3 regions of the Mycolicibacterium arcueilense genome follow, and region 1 is predicted to be linked to each of the others. Evidence: predicted binding sites of a transcription regulator. Region 1 holds the regulator's gene; each other region holds the start of a gene.

Region 1 (3,277 bases):
GATCTCCGGCGTGCCGAGGCCGCGGACCGCGTCCTCGACCTTCTGCGCCAAGACATTGAGCGCATCGTCGTCGACCTGCCTGCCCTGACAGGACCGGCGCACTCCGCGGATGACCTTCTCCCGACTGAACGGCTCGGTCACCCCGCTGCGCTTCACCACGGCCAGCACCGCGGTCTCCACAGTGGTGAACCGACGTCCGCACTCCGGGCACGACCGCCGGCGCCGGATGGCCTGCCCCTCGTCGGTCTCGCGGGAATCGACGACACGCGAATCAGGATGACGACAGAACGGACAATGCATTACCGCTCCTTCGTCATGCCGCCGGACAACTAGTTCGAGCGCCCTTGAGCGTACCCGCGATGCCCTCGGCAGACTCACCGCCGGGTCCAGTGGCATGTAGGTGCTCACGCCGACACCGGCCAGTGATGCTGCCTGCCAGGACGTTTCAGCGGACATTGCGCTGCTCAGCCAACCGGTGCGAGCAGTGTCTGCCCGGCGTCGACCGCGGCAGAGTCGAGTTGGTTGAGGTCACGAATCTGCTCGACGACCCGGGCCACCGGAGCATCCGGGGCAACCCGGCGTGCCACCTGCTGCAGCGACTCCCCGGACTTCACCTGGACCACCGCGAGTTCCGCCGGCTGCGGGCTCTCGGCCCCCATCACCCCACCGAGTTGGGCCACCAGGCCGAGCCACACCGTGATACCGGCGGCGACCAGGGCCAGTAACACCGTGGTCAGCGGCGTGATGGGCCGGCTGCGGTGCGACGCCCGCGACATCAGCACACCGGTTCCGCGGTAGTGGACCGCACCGGCGGCGGGGCGGGCACGGCCCGGGCGCTGCGCCCGCTGCACCCGGCGTACCGGCCGGGCCACACCGGTACCGAAGGTGGCGCTGCCCCTGGCGCCTGCGGCGCAGCGGGCCCGCTGCGGTGAGGACTGGGGCACGGCCCGAACAGCGCGGGAACGGCTATCGGCGGGGATATCGATGATCGCCATCTGACTGCCTTTCGGTGGACTCTTTCGCTCTTGTGTTCGAACATACTCGCTCAGGTGTTCGATTGATAGAACATGTGATCGAACTGTTGCCAAACGATAGAACAGGGCACCGACAAGTTCCGGCCACGAACCCCGCGCACGAGCACGAACCGCCGCCCCATGCGCCCCACCAGCAGACACGCCCACAACACGCGTCGAACACATGTTTGATTAATGTTCGATCAGGGACTACATTCGGCCCCATGAGCGACGACCGCAGCAGGGACGGCAACACGGAAAGCCCGGCCGGATCGGACGGCGCGGGTCCACGCCGGGCCGAGGGCGGCCTCACCGACCGGCAACGCACCATTCTCGACGTGATCCGCGCGTCGGTGACCACTCGCGGCTACCCGCCCAGCATCCGCGAGATCGGCGATGCGGTCGGATTGACCTCGACCTCGTCGGTCGCCCACCAGTTGCGCACCCTGGAACGCAAGGGCTACCTGCGCCGCGATCCCAACCGCCCGCGCGCTGTCGACGTGCGCGCCGCCGACGATCCGACGGCCGCCGCACTGGTGTCCACCGACGTGGCCGGCTCCGACGCGCTCCCCGAGCCGACGTTCGTGCCGGTGCTCGGCCGTATCGCCGCGGGCGGCCCCATCCTGGCCGAGCAGGCCGTCGAGGACGTCTTCCCGCTGCCCCGCGAATTGGTCGGCGAGGGCTCACTGTTCCTGCTCAAGGTTGTCGGCGACTCGATGGTCGATGCGGCCATCTGTGACGGCGACTGGGTGGTGGTACGCCAGCAGAGCGTGGCCGACAACGGCGACATCGTGGCAGCCATGATCGACGGCGAGGCCACCGTCAAGACGTTCAAGCGGACCCGCGGTCAGGTCTGGCTGATGCCGCACAACCCGGCATACGACCCGATCCCGGGCAACGACGCAGCGGTGCTCGGCAAGGTCGTCACCGTGATCCGCAAGATCTGACCGGACGAGGGCCCGGCCTCACCTGACGGCTGCCGAGCCCCACAGCCCTCAGTCCGTGCGCACGAACCCGTTCGTGCGGGCGAATTCCTCACTGGCGAACCAGATCTCGGCCACTGCGTCGTCGTACTCGCTACTGTCGGGCGCCCAGTACCGTCCGGACTTCGTGTCCGCCTTGATCGGATAGCCCTCCGGCGCACGGTGGGGATCGTCCAACGGCAGATGGATAGCGGTGGCAGTCGGTATCTCGTCGAGTTCGATGGCGGCGTGGCGCCCGCTGTGCGCCTCGCTGCTGTATGCCTCGGCCTCGGTGATGACGCGGGTCGGCGCGGTGTCGACGTTGTCCTGATCGCTCGGGACCGCCAGGCCGCTCAGCCCTGCGAAACCCTGTGCCTCACGCACTCCGCCCACCGGACCGGGCATTGACCCGGTATCCACCAGGTCCTCGTCCACGAGTTCCGCTTCGATGTCGTCGACATCGTCGCCCTCGGCGACCTCCTCGAATTCGGCGTCGATCGGCGTATCGAGATCCTCGTCGCCGAAGTCGTCGTCCTCGAAGTCGTCATCTTCATAGTCGTCTTCGAAGTCGTCATCGTCGTCATAGTCGTCGAAGCCCTGCTCCCCGACCAACTGCGAGGAATCCTCCGGCGGTTCCTCCTCCTCGCCCGGCACCCCGTAACCACTGGCCGATCCGTGCGGAGCGGCCCACTGGCTGACCGGAATGGCGATATCGGTGGGGCCGTCGTACGGAGACGCCGCGCCTGAAGATTCCTCGCCCGGGCCGGCGAACCGCGCCGTCGCGGCGTCGCCGTACGCAGCGCTCGGGCCGTAGCCGTTGGCCGCGTCGGAGCCACCGCCATCGCGGTACTCATCGTGGTCGTACCCACGCGAGCCGTAGCGCGCGTCGTCATATCGACCCTCGTCGTAGGACGAATCTCCCGGTCCGCCGTCGTAGTCGTCGTCGAACGGATCGTGGTCGAAGTCGTCATCGCCACCGGCGCGGCGACGGTGCCACAGTGCGGCACCGACGATCAACCCGGCGAGCAGCACGACCGGGATCACCGCGATCAGCCACCACCAGCTCCAATGCCAGGAGAACGGCTTCTTGCTGTCGGTGTCGGAGGGCTGCGGTCCGGCCGCCGGGGTCTGCCCGAGTCCGGGAACCTGCAGTCCGCTCAGCTCGGAGGCGAGTTTCGACGGCTCGGTGGTGAACTTGTCGGCGTCGCGGTCCCACGAGATCGCTCCCCCGCTGAACCGCTGGCTGATGACACCGCCGTCTTCGGTCTGGTCGGCCATCGGGGCGCCCAGCGCGCCCTTGGC
Region 2 (3,277 bases), 1.2 Mb from region 1:
GTCGAAGTCGTTGACGAAGTAGGCCGAGATGAAGCCCTTGTCGAAGCCGACACCCTCGGTGACCTCGAGTTCGGTGCTCAGCGTCGAAGACTCTTCGATCGTGACCACGCCGTCGTGACCGACCTTGGTCATGGCCTCGCCGACCAGCTGACCGATCTGCTCATCGCGCGAGGACACCGTGGCGACCTGGGCGATGGCTTTTTCGTCCGACACCGGGGTGGCCGCGGCCAGCAGGGCCTCGGACACGGCGTCGGCGGCCTTGCTGATGCCCTGACCCAGGGCGATGGGGTTGGCACCGGCCGCGACGTTGCGCAGGCCGGCCTTGACCAGGGCCTGAGCGAGGACGGTAGCGGTGGTGGTGCCGTCGCCTGCGACGTCGTTGGTCTTGGTGGCCACCGACTTCACCAGCTGGGCGCCGAGGTTCTCGAACGGGTCTTCCAGGTCGATCTCGCGCGCGATGGTCACACCGTCATTGGTGACCTGCGGGCCGCCGAAAGCCTTGGCGAGCACCACGTTCCGACCGCGCGGACCCAGCGTCACCTTGACCGCATCGGCGAGCTTGTCGACGCCGGCCTCCATGGCACGGCGCGCAGTCTCGTTGAACTCAATCTGCTTGCTCATAAGTCTCTTTCATGACTCCTAACGCATACCGCCCCGGAAACCGCCCGCACTGAAACGCGGGGATCTCCGGGGCGGACGCACGAGTACTTACTTAGCGACGACAGCCAGCACGTCGCGGGCGGACAGGATCAGGTACTCCTCGCCGTTGTACTTGATCTCGGTGCCGCCGTACTTGCTGTAGATGACGGTGTCGCCCTCGGCAACGTCCAGGGGGATCCGCTTCTCGCCATCCTCATCCCAGCGGCCGGGGCCAACTGCGACGACGGTGCCTTCCTGCGGCTTTTCCTTGGCGGTGTCGGGGATAACCAGACCGGAAGCGGTCGTGGTCTCGGCCGCGTTGGCCTGAACGAGGATCTTGTCCTCGAGTGGCTTGATGTTGACTGCCACGATGGAAGCCCTCCACTTGTTTGGGTATTGAGCTCCGGTGTGCTCCGGGGCCCTCGGGTTAACCAGGTGTTCGGCATGCGCCCGTGCCCCTCGCTCCGTCGTCGCGGGTGCCGGCGCTGGGGGTTGGCCGCGTGCCACCTAGCACTCTATACATGCGAGTGCTAGCACTCAAGGGTGGGTTGTGCGCCGCCCGAGAACTCATCCGTGGGCTGAAACCCTGTCGAAGAGACCGAGTCAGTGAACGGTGCTACACTCGAACACATGTTCGAAGATAGTTGGAACATCGACCCCGACGCCACGGAGGCGGCGTTGGTGGAGCAGCTAGCCGCGATGACCCGCGCGACCGCCGGCATTGCCGCGGCACAGGCCAGAGTGACGACGATGCTGGAGGCCAAGCGCCTCGCCCGTAAGGCCGCTGAGGGTGTGCCCGCCGCAAGACGCGCTCAAGGGCTGGCATCCGAGGTGGGGCTGGCCCGCAAGACCTCCCCTTGGCACGGGGCCAAGTATCTGAAGATGTCCAGGATCCTGGTCGACGACATGCCCTACACGCTCGCGGCTCTGCAGTCCGGCGTGCTTACCGAAGACCGGGCGATGATCATCGCGGACCAGGCCGCCTGCCTCTCACCAGCAGATCGACACGCGATGGACGCCGAACTGTGCGCGGATCCCGCAGTGCTGGATGGTCTTGGGGACAAAAAGGTTGAGGCTGAGGCCGGGCGGGTGGCTTTTCGGCTCGACCACGACGCGGTGATGGCGCGCATCAGCCGCCATCAGTGCGATCGCGCTGTCACGCTGCGTCCGGCCCCGCACGGAATGGCGTACGTGACGGCGCTGCTGACCTCCGCAGAAGGCGTTACGGCCTATCAAGTGCTGCAGGCGGAGGCCGCCGCCGCCAGGGCCGCCTCGATCGCCGCCGGAAGTGGATGCCAGGGGCGAGGCCCGTTGATGGCCGATGCCTTCTACCGACGGGTCACCGGGCGTGAGGTCGAAGCCGCGGTCCCGGTCGCGCTCAATCTGGTGGTCTCCGACGAGAGCTTGTTGGCCCAGGGTTCCGAACCGGCGGTGCTGCAGGGATACGGCCCCATCCCGGCAGAGGTGGCCCGGCAGATGACCTTGGCGGCGCTGCTGGACCGCCAGGCCGAGGCCGCGGTGCGCAAGCTCTACGCCGATCCGGCCACCGGCAACCTGGTCGCCATGGAGTCCACCGCCCGGGCGTTCCCCAAGGGGCTGCGCTGGCTGATCGCCATGCGTGACCAAAAGTGCCGCACGCCGTATTGCGACGCCCCCATCCGGCACATCGACCACATCACCCGGCACGCCGACGGTGGCGCGACCACCTCCGTCAACGGGCAAGGGCTTTGCGAACGCTGCAATTACGCAAAGGAAAGCCCCGGGTGGCAGACCGCGACCACCTACGACGGTTACGGCCGGCACACCACAGAACTCACCACGCCGACCGGTCGGACCTATCGAAGTACCGCCCCGCCGCTACCCACCGGCGCGCGGGTGTTCACCAGCGACATCCACGTCGTGCGCATTCACGCTGCCGCCTGACCGGTCGACCCGGTCCAGCTCTTCATCCCGCGGCTGACCGCCCGGCATCCGCGCCGCCATGGCCACCAGTCCATAGGCCACCGCGAACCGATGCCCCAGCTGACCGGCCACATTTCCCCGGCCCACACTCACGTCGTGGCCGAGCTGCTCACTGACCGCTCGGACCAGTTCGTCGTCACTGGCGCCGCCTCCGACGAGCAGCACTCCGGTTACCCCGGGGGCCGCCCGCTCGATACCCCGCATCACGTTGCCACCGATCACCTGTCGTTTGGCGGCCAGGCGCCAACTGCGCCACTCGGCACCCGACAGCCGCGACGTGAAGGGCAACCACCCGCTGGGGGCCGCGGTCAGCAACCATCCGCTGCACCGGCCGCTGACCGGCGTGTCCAAGAACTGTCGCCGACCGTGTTCGTCCTCGATGATCTGGACGGTGACAGCCGTGACCGCCTCCGCCCGTTTGGCGTATTCGGCGGCGCTTCGGGAGATGTCCAGGGCGGTGGCCGTCGCCGCCGTCAGCAGCTGTCCGGCACCCGGCAGCACGACGCGGGATCCGTCGGACACGACATCGACGGTGCCCCCGCCGACATCCACCACCACGACCTCGGGAGTGATCCCGGGAGTGGTGAGAGCGCCGACGCGGGCCGCTGCAGCCTCCGAGGCAACCCGTGTCACCGGCACGCCCAATGCCTGGGCCAACTCGTCGGCCCCGGCCGGC
Region 3 (3,277 bases), 980 kb from region 1:
CCCTACCCTGACACAGGATGTCGTTGTCCCGGCAGAACCGGGTGATGTCGTGCACCACCAGGAAATAGCCGGGAAACTTCAACTGCTCGATAATGCGCAACTCGTGTTCTATCTGCGCATAGGCCTTTTTCGCGCTGTCGACGGGCCCGTAGCGTTCGGCCGCTCCCGCCATGACCAGATGCCGCAGCCAACTGTCCTCGGTATGCCCGGCCGGGATGTCGAACGGCGGCAGCTGCGGAGCGATGAGCGCCAGGCCGAAGGCACACTGCTCACCGAGATCGGCTGCGGCCGAAACGATATCAGTACCGAACCGCTGGGCCATCTCCTCCCCCGAACGCAGGTGGGACCCGCCGAGCGGGGCCAGCCAGCCCGCCGCGGTGTCCATCGAGTTGCGGGCCCGGATCGCCGCCATCGCCATGGCCAGCCGGCCCCGGTCGGGTGCCGCGAAGTGCGCACCGGTGGTGGCCACCACCGGTATCCCGAACCTCGACGCCAGCCCGGCCAGGACGGCATTGCGTTCGTCGTCACACGGATGGCCATGATGGGTGAGTTCGATGCTGACCCGGTCGACCCCGAACCGGTCCACCAGATCCGCCAGCGCAGCGGCGGCAGCGTCCGGACCACCTTCCGAGAGCGCCTGGCGGACATGACCTTTGCGACAGCCCGTGAGAATGTGCCAGTGCCCACCGGCAGCCTCGGTGAGCCCGTCGAAGTCGTAGCGCGGCTTACCCTTCTCGCCACCGGCCAGGTGCGCCTTGGCGATCTCGCGAGACAACCGCCGATACCCCTCCGGCCCGCGGGCCAGCACCAGCAGATGCGGACCGGGCGGGTCCGGATCCTCGGTACGGGGAACGTTCCCCAGCGACAGCTCCGCGCCGAACACCGTGGCCACGTCCAGTTCCCGGGCCGCCTCGGCGAACCGGACCACTCCGTAGAGCCCGTCGTGATCGGTCAGCGCGATCGCCCGCAGGTTCAGCCGGGCCGCCTCCTCGACCAACTCCTCCGGCGTACTCACACCGTCGAGGAAGCTGTAGGCGCTGTGCGTGTGCAGCTCGGCGTACGGCACTGAGCCGGGTGTGCGGGAAACCTCGGGTGGCTGATAGCTACCGCGTTTGCGCGACCAGGCCGGGCTGTCCCCGCCGTCGCCGACGGGCTCCAATGGCAGGCCGGAACGGCGGGGCTTGCCGGTAAGCACCCGCTCCATCTCCGACCAGCTCGGCGGCCCGTTATGCCAACCCACCTCGCCAGTATATCGAACGTCTGTTCGATATCTCATGGGTGTGCGGCAACGGGTGTAGCCCGATACAACCCAAGAGATGCCGATCACGTCGTCGCCCCCTACGATGCCTCTGGGCTGGGGATCGGCTGTGAAAGGACGGCAATGGCGTCAACGAAATACATCGGCTACGTCGGTGGTGTCGCGGTGGCGGCGGGAGTCGGCGCGGCGATCGCCGTGGCCGGCCAGGGCACTGCTCACGCTGATTCGACGGATGGTGCCTCCAAGGAGTCGACCGGCAGCACATCCCAGCACGTCAACGCCGGACCCAAGCGCGGTATCGCCAAGGCCGGCGAGGTCAAGCGCCCTAAGCCGTTGTCCAAGGTCCCGTTGTCCAAGGTCAAAGAAAGCGTCAGGGACAACCTCGAGAAGCGCGCCGGCAAGATCGAGAAAGCCGCTGCCCAGGTCACTGACACCGTCAAGTCCGCCAAACCGGTGGCCGCCGCGCCCAAACCGAAGCCCACTGCCGAGGAGTTCGAGGCCGGCGAGGTCGCCAAGCTCAAGGACCTGTTCTCCCCCAAGCAGGCCGCAGCTCCCAAGCCGGCGCCCGTGGTGGAGGAAAAGCCGGATACCGAAACAGTCGCGCAGCCGACGAGCAAAACCTCGGTCGCCCCGAAGGTCGCCGCGGTCCAGGACCAGGCAGCTACGCCGTGGGACCCCAACCCGCTGCGCGACAATGATCCCGAACCGAAAGGCATTCCCCCCGAGATCCTGAATCTGCGGGATGCGTTGATGGGCGCCGCGCCGAACGAGCTCAAACCGCTTGTGCGCGAGGCGACCGAGCAGATCTACCGGGGCACCCAGATCGTGCCGTGGGTGAATGCGGTGATCCCGATCAGCAAGATTCTGCCCAGCCTGGCACCGGCGCTGGGTGACGATCCGGCCGCGCGGGATGCCCGGCAGACCATCATCAACGAGCTGATCAAGACCACGCCGCCGGGTTCGGCGGTGTACTACGGCTACGACATCATCGCCGACTTGATCAACCTGGAGGAGCCCGGCGCCGAACTCAAGGTCCAGGCCGTGACCACGGTCTGGGATCTCCTCGATCCATTCGAGCTGGCACACAACAAGGGCAACTCCGGCATCGGCGGCGCGGCCGGCTGAGCCACACCTTCACCGCGCCCGGGTGGGCCCTACTCCACGAGTGAAGGCGTGTCGTACCGCAGGGTTTCGCCCCGGAAGAACTCTGGACTGCGAGACCGCCAGACCATCATCAGCACGGCACCGAGGATCAGCACGCCGAAGCCGATGAAGAACACCAGGCCGATGCCGCCGATCGCCGCGCCGCTGGCGTTCTCCGGGTCCATGCTCTCCTTGATCGAGATCACGAACACCGCGGCCAGCACGATTCCGCCGAGCAGCGGGAACAGGAACTTGAACACCATGTTGTGGGCGTTGTCGAACAGCTCACGGCGGAAGTACCAGACACATGCAAACGCGGTGATGCCGTAGTACCAGCAGATCATGATGCCAAGGGCGGCAATGGTATCCAGCAGCGCACTCTCCGAGAGCAGGCTCACCACGGTGTAGAACACCCCGGTGACCACCCCGGCGGTGACGGTCGCGAACACCGGCACCAGATAGCGCGGGCTGACCTCGGCGAAACGCGGCGGGAACGCCTTGTAGGCGCCCATCGCCAGCATCGCCCGTGCGGCGGGCAGGAACGTGGTCTGCAGGCTGGCCACCGACGAAGCCAGGATCGCCAGGAACAGCAGCGGCCCGGCATAGGTACCGAGCACCGGATCCGCCAACGCGGCGAACACGTTTTCGGCATTGTCCGGATTGCCCAGCCCGAGATCGGTTTCCCCGACGCCGGCATACATCATGACCGCGACAGCGATCAGCAGATACGTCGCCAGGATGGACAGGACGCACAGCAGCCCGGCCCGGCCCGGCACCTTCGTCGGATCTTTGGACTCCTCCCCCAGGGTCAGGCAGGTGTCCCAACCCCAGAAGGCGAAGATCGACCCTGTTACCCCAACCACGAAGGCGCTCAAC

Evidence for each region. Region 1 encodes LexA, which represses DNA repair genes until DNA is damaged. Its sites were predicted from a motif close to CGAACANNTGTTCG; they were not measured.
Region 2: a site for LexA is predicted at 1,068-1,081, ahead of AC4LGL_RS05620 (HNH endonuclease signature motif containing protein). Genes of this name have one in related genera too.
Region 3: a site for LexA is predicted at 1,254-1,267, ahead of AC4LGL_RS06850 (error-prone DNA polymerase). Genes of this name have one in related genera too.

What each region holds. Positions count from the first base shown of each region.
Region 1 covers NZ_JBZTYL010000007.1:1,534,404-1,537,680, reverse strand. The annotation lists gene nrdR (transcriptional regulator NrdR) at 1-300, opposite strand, end outside; gene AC4LGL_RS11725 (LysM peptidoglycan-binding domain-containing protein) at 465-995, opposite strand; gene lexA (transcriptional repressor LexA) at 1,238-1,960, shown strand; gene AC4LGL_RS11715 (LGFP repeat-containing protein) at 2,009-3,277, opposite strand, start outside.
Region 2 covers NZ_JBZTYL010000007.1:298,782-302,058, reverse strand. The annotation lists gene groL (chaperonin GroEL) at 1-621, opposite strand, end outside; gene groES (co-chaperone GroES) at 709-1,011, opposite strand; gene AC4LGL_RS05620 (HNH endonuclease signature motif containing protein) at 1,270-2,562, shown strand; gene AC4LGL_RS05615 (diol dehydratase reactivase ATPase-like domain-containing protein) at 2,497-3,277, opposite strand, start outside.
Region 3 covers NZ_JBZTYL010000007.1:557,693-560,969, reverse strand. The annotation lists gene AC4LGL_RS06850 (error-prone DNA polymerase) at 1-1,240, opposite strand, end outside; gene AC4LGL_RS06845 (hypothetical protein) at 1,382-2,383, shown strand; gene AC4LGL_RS06840 (APC family permease) at 2,413-3,277, opposite strand, start outside.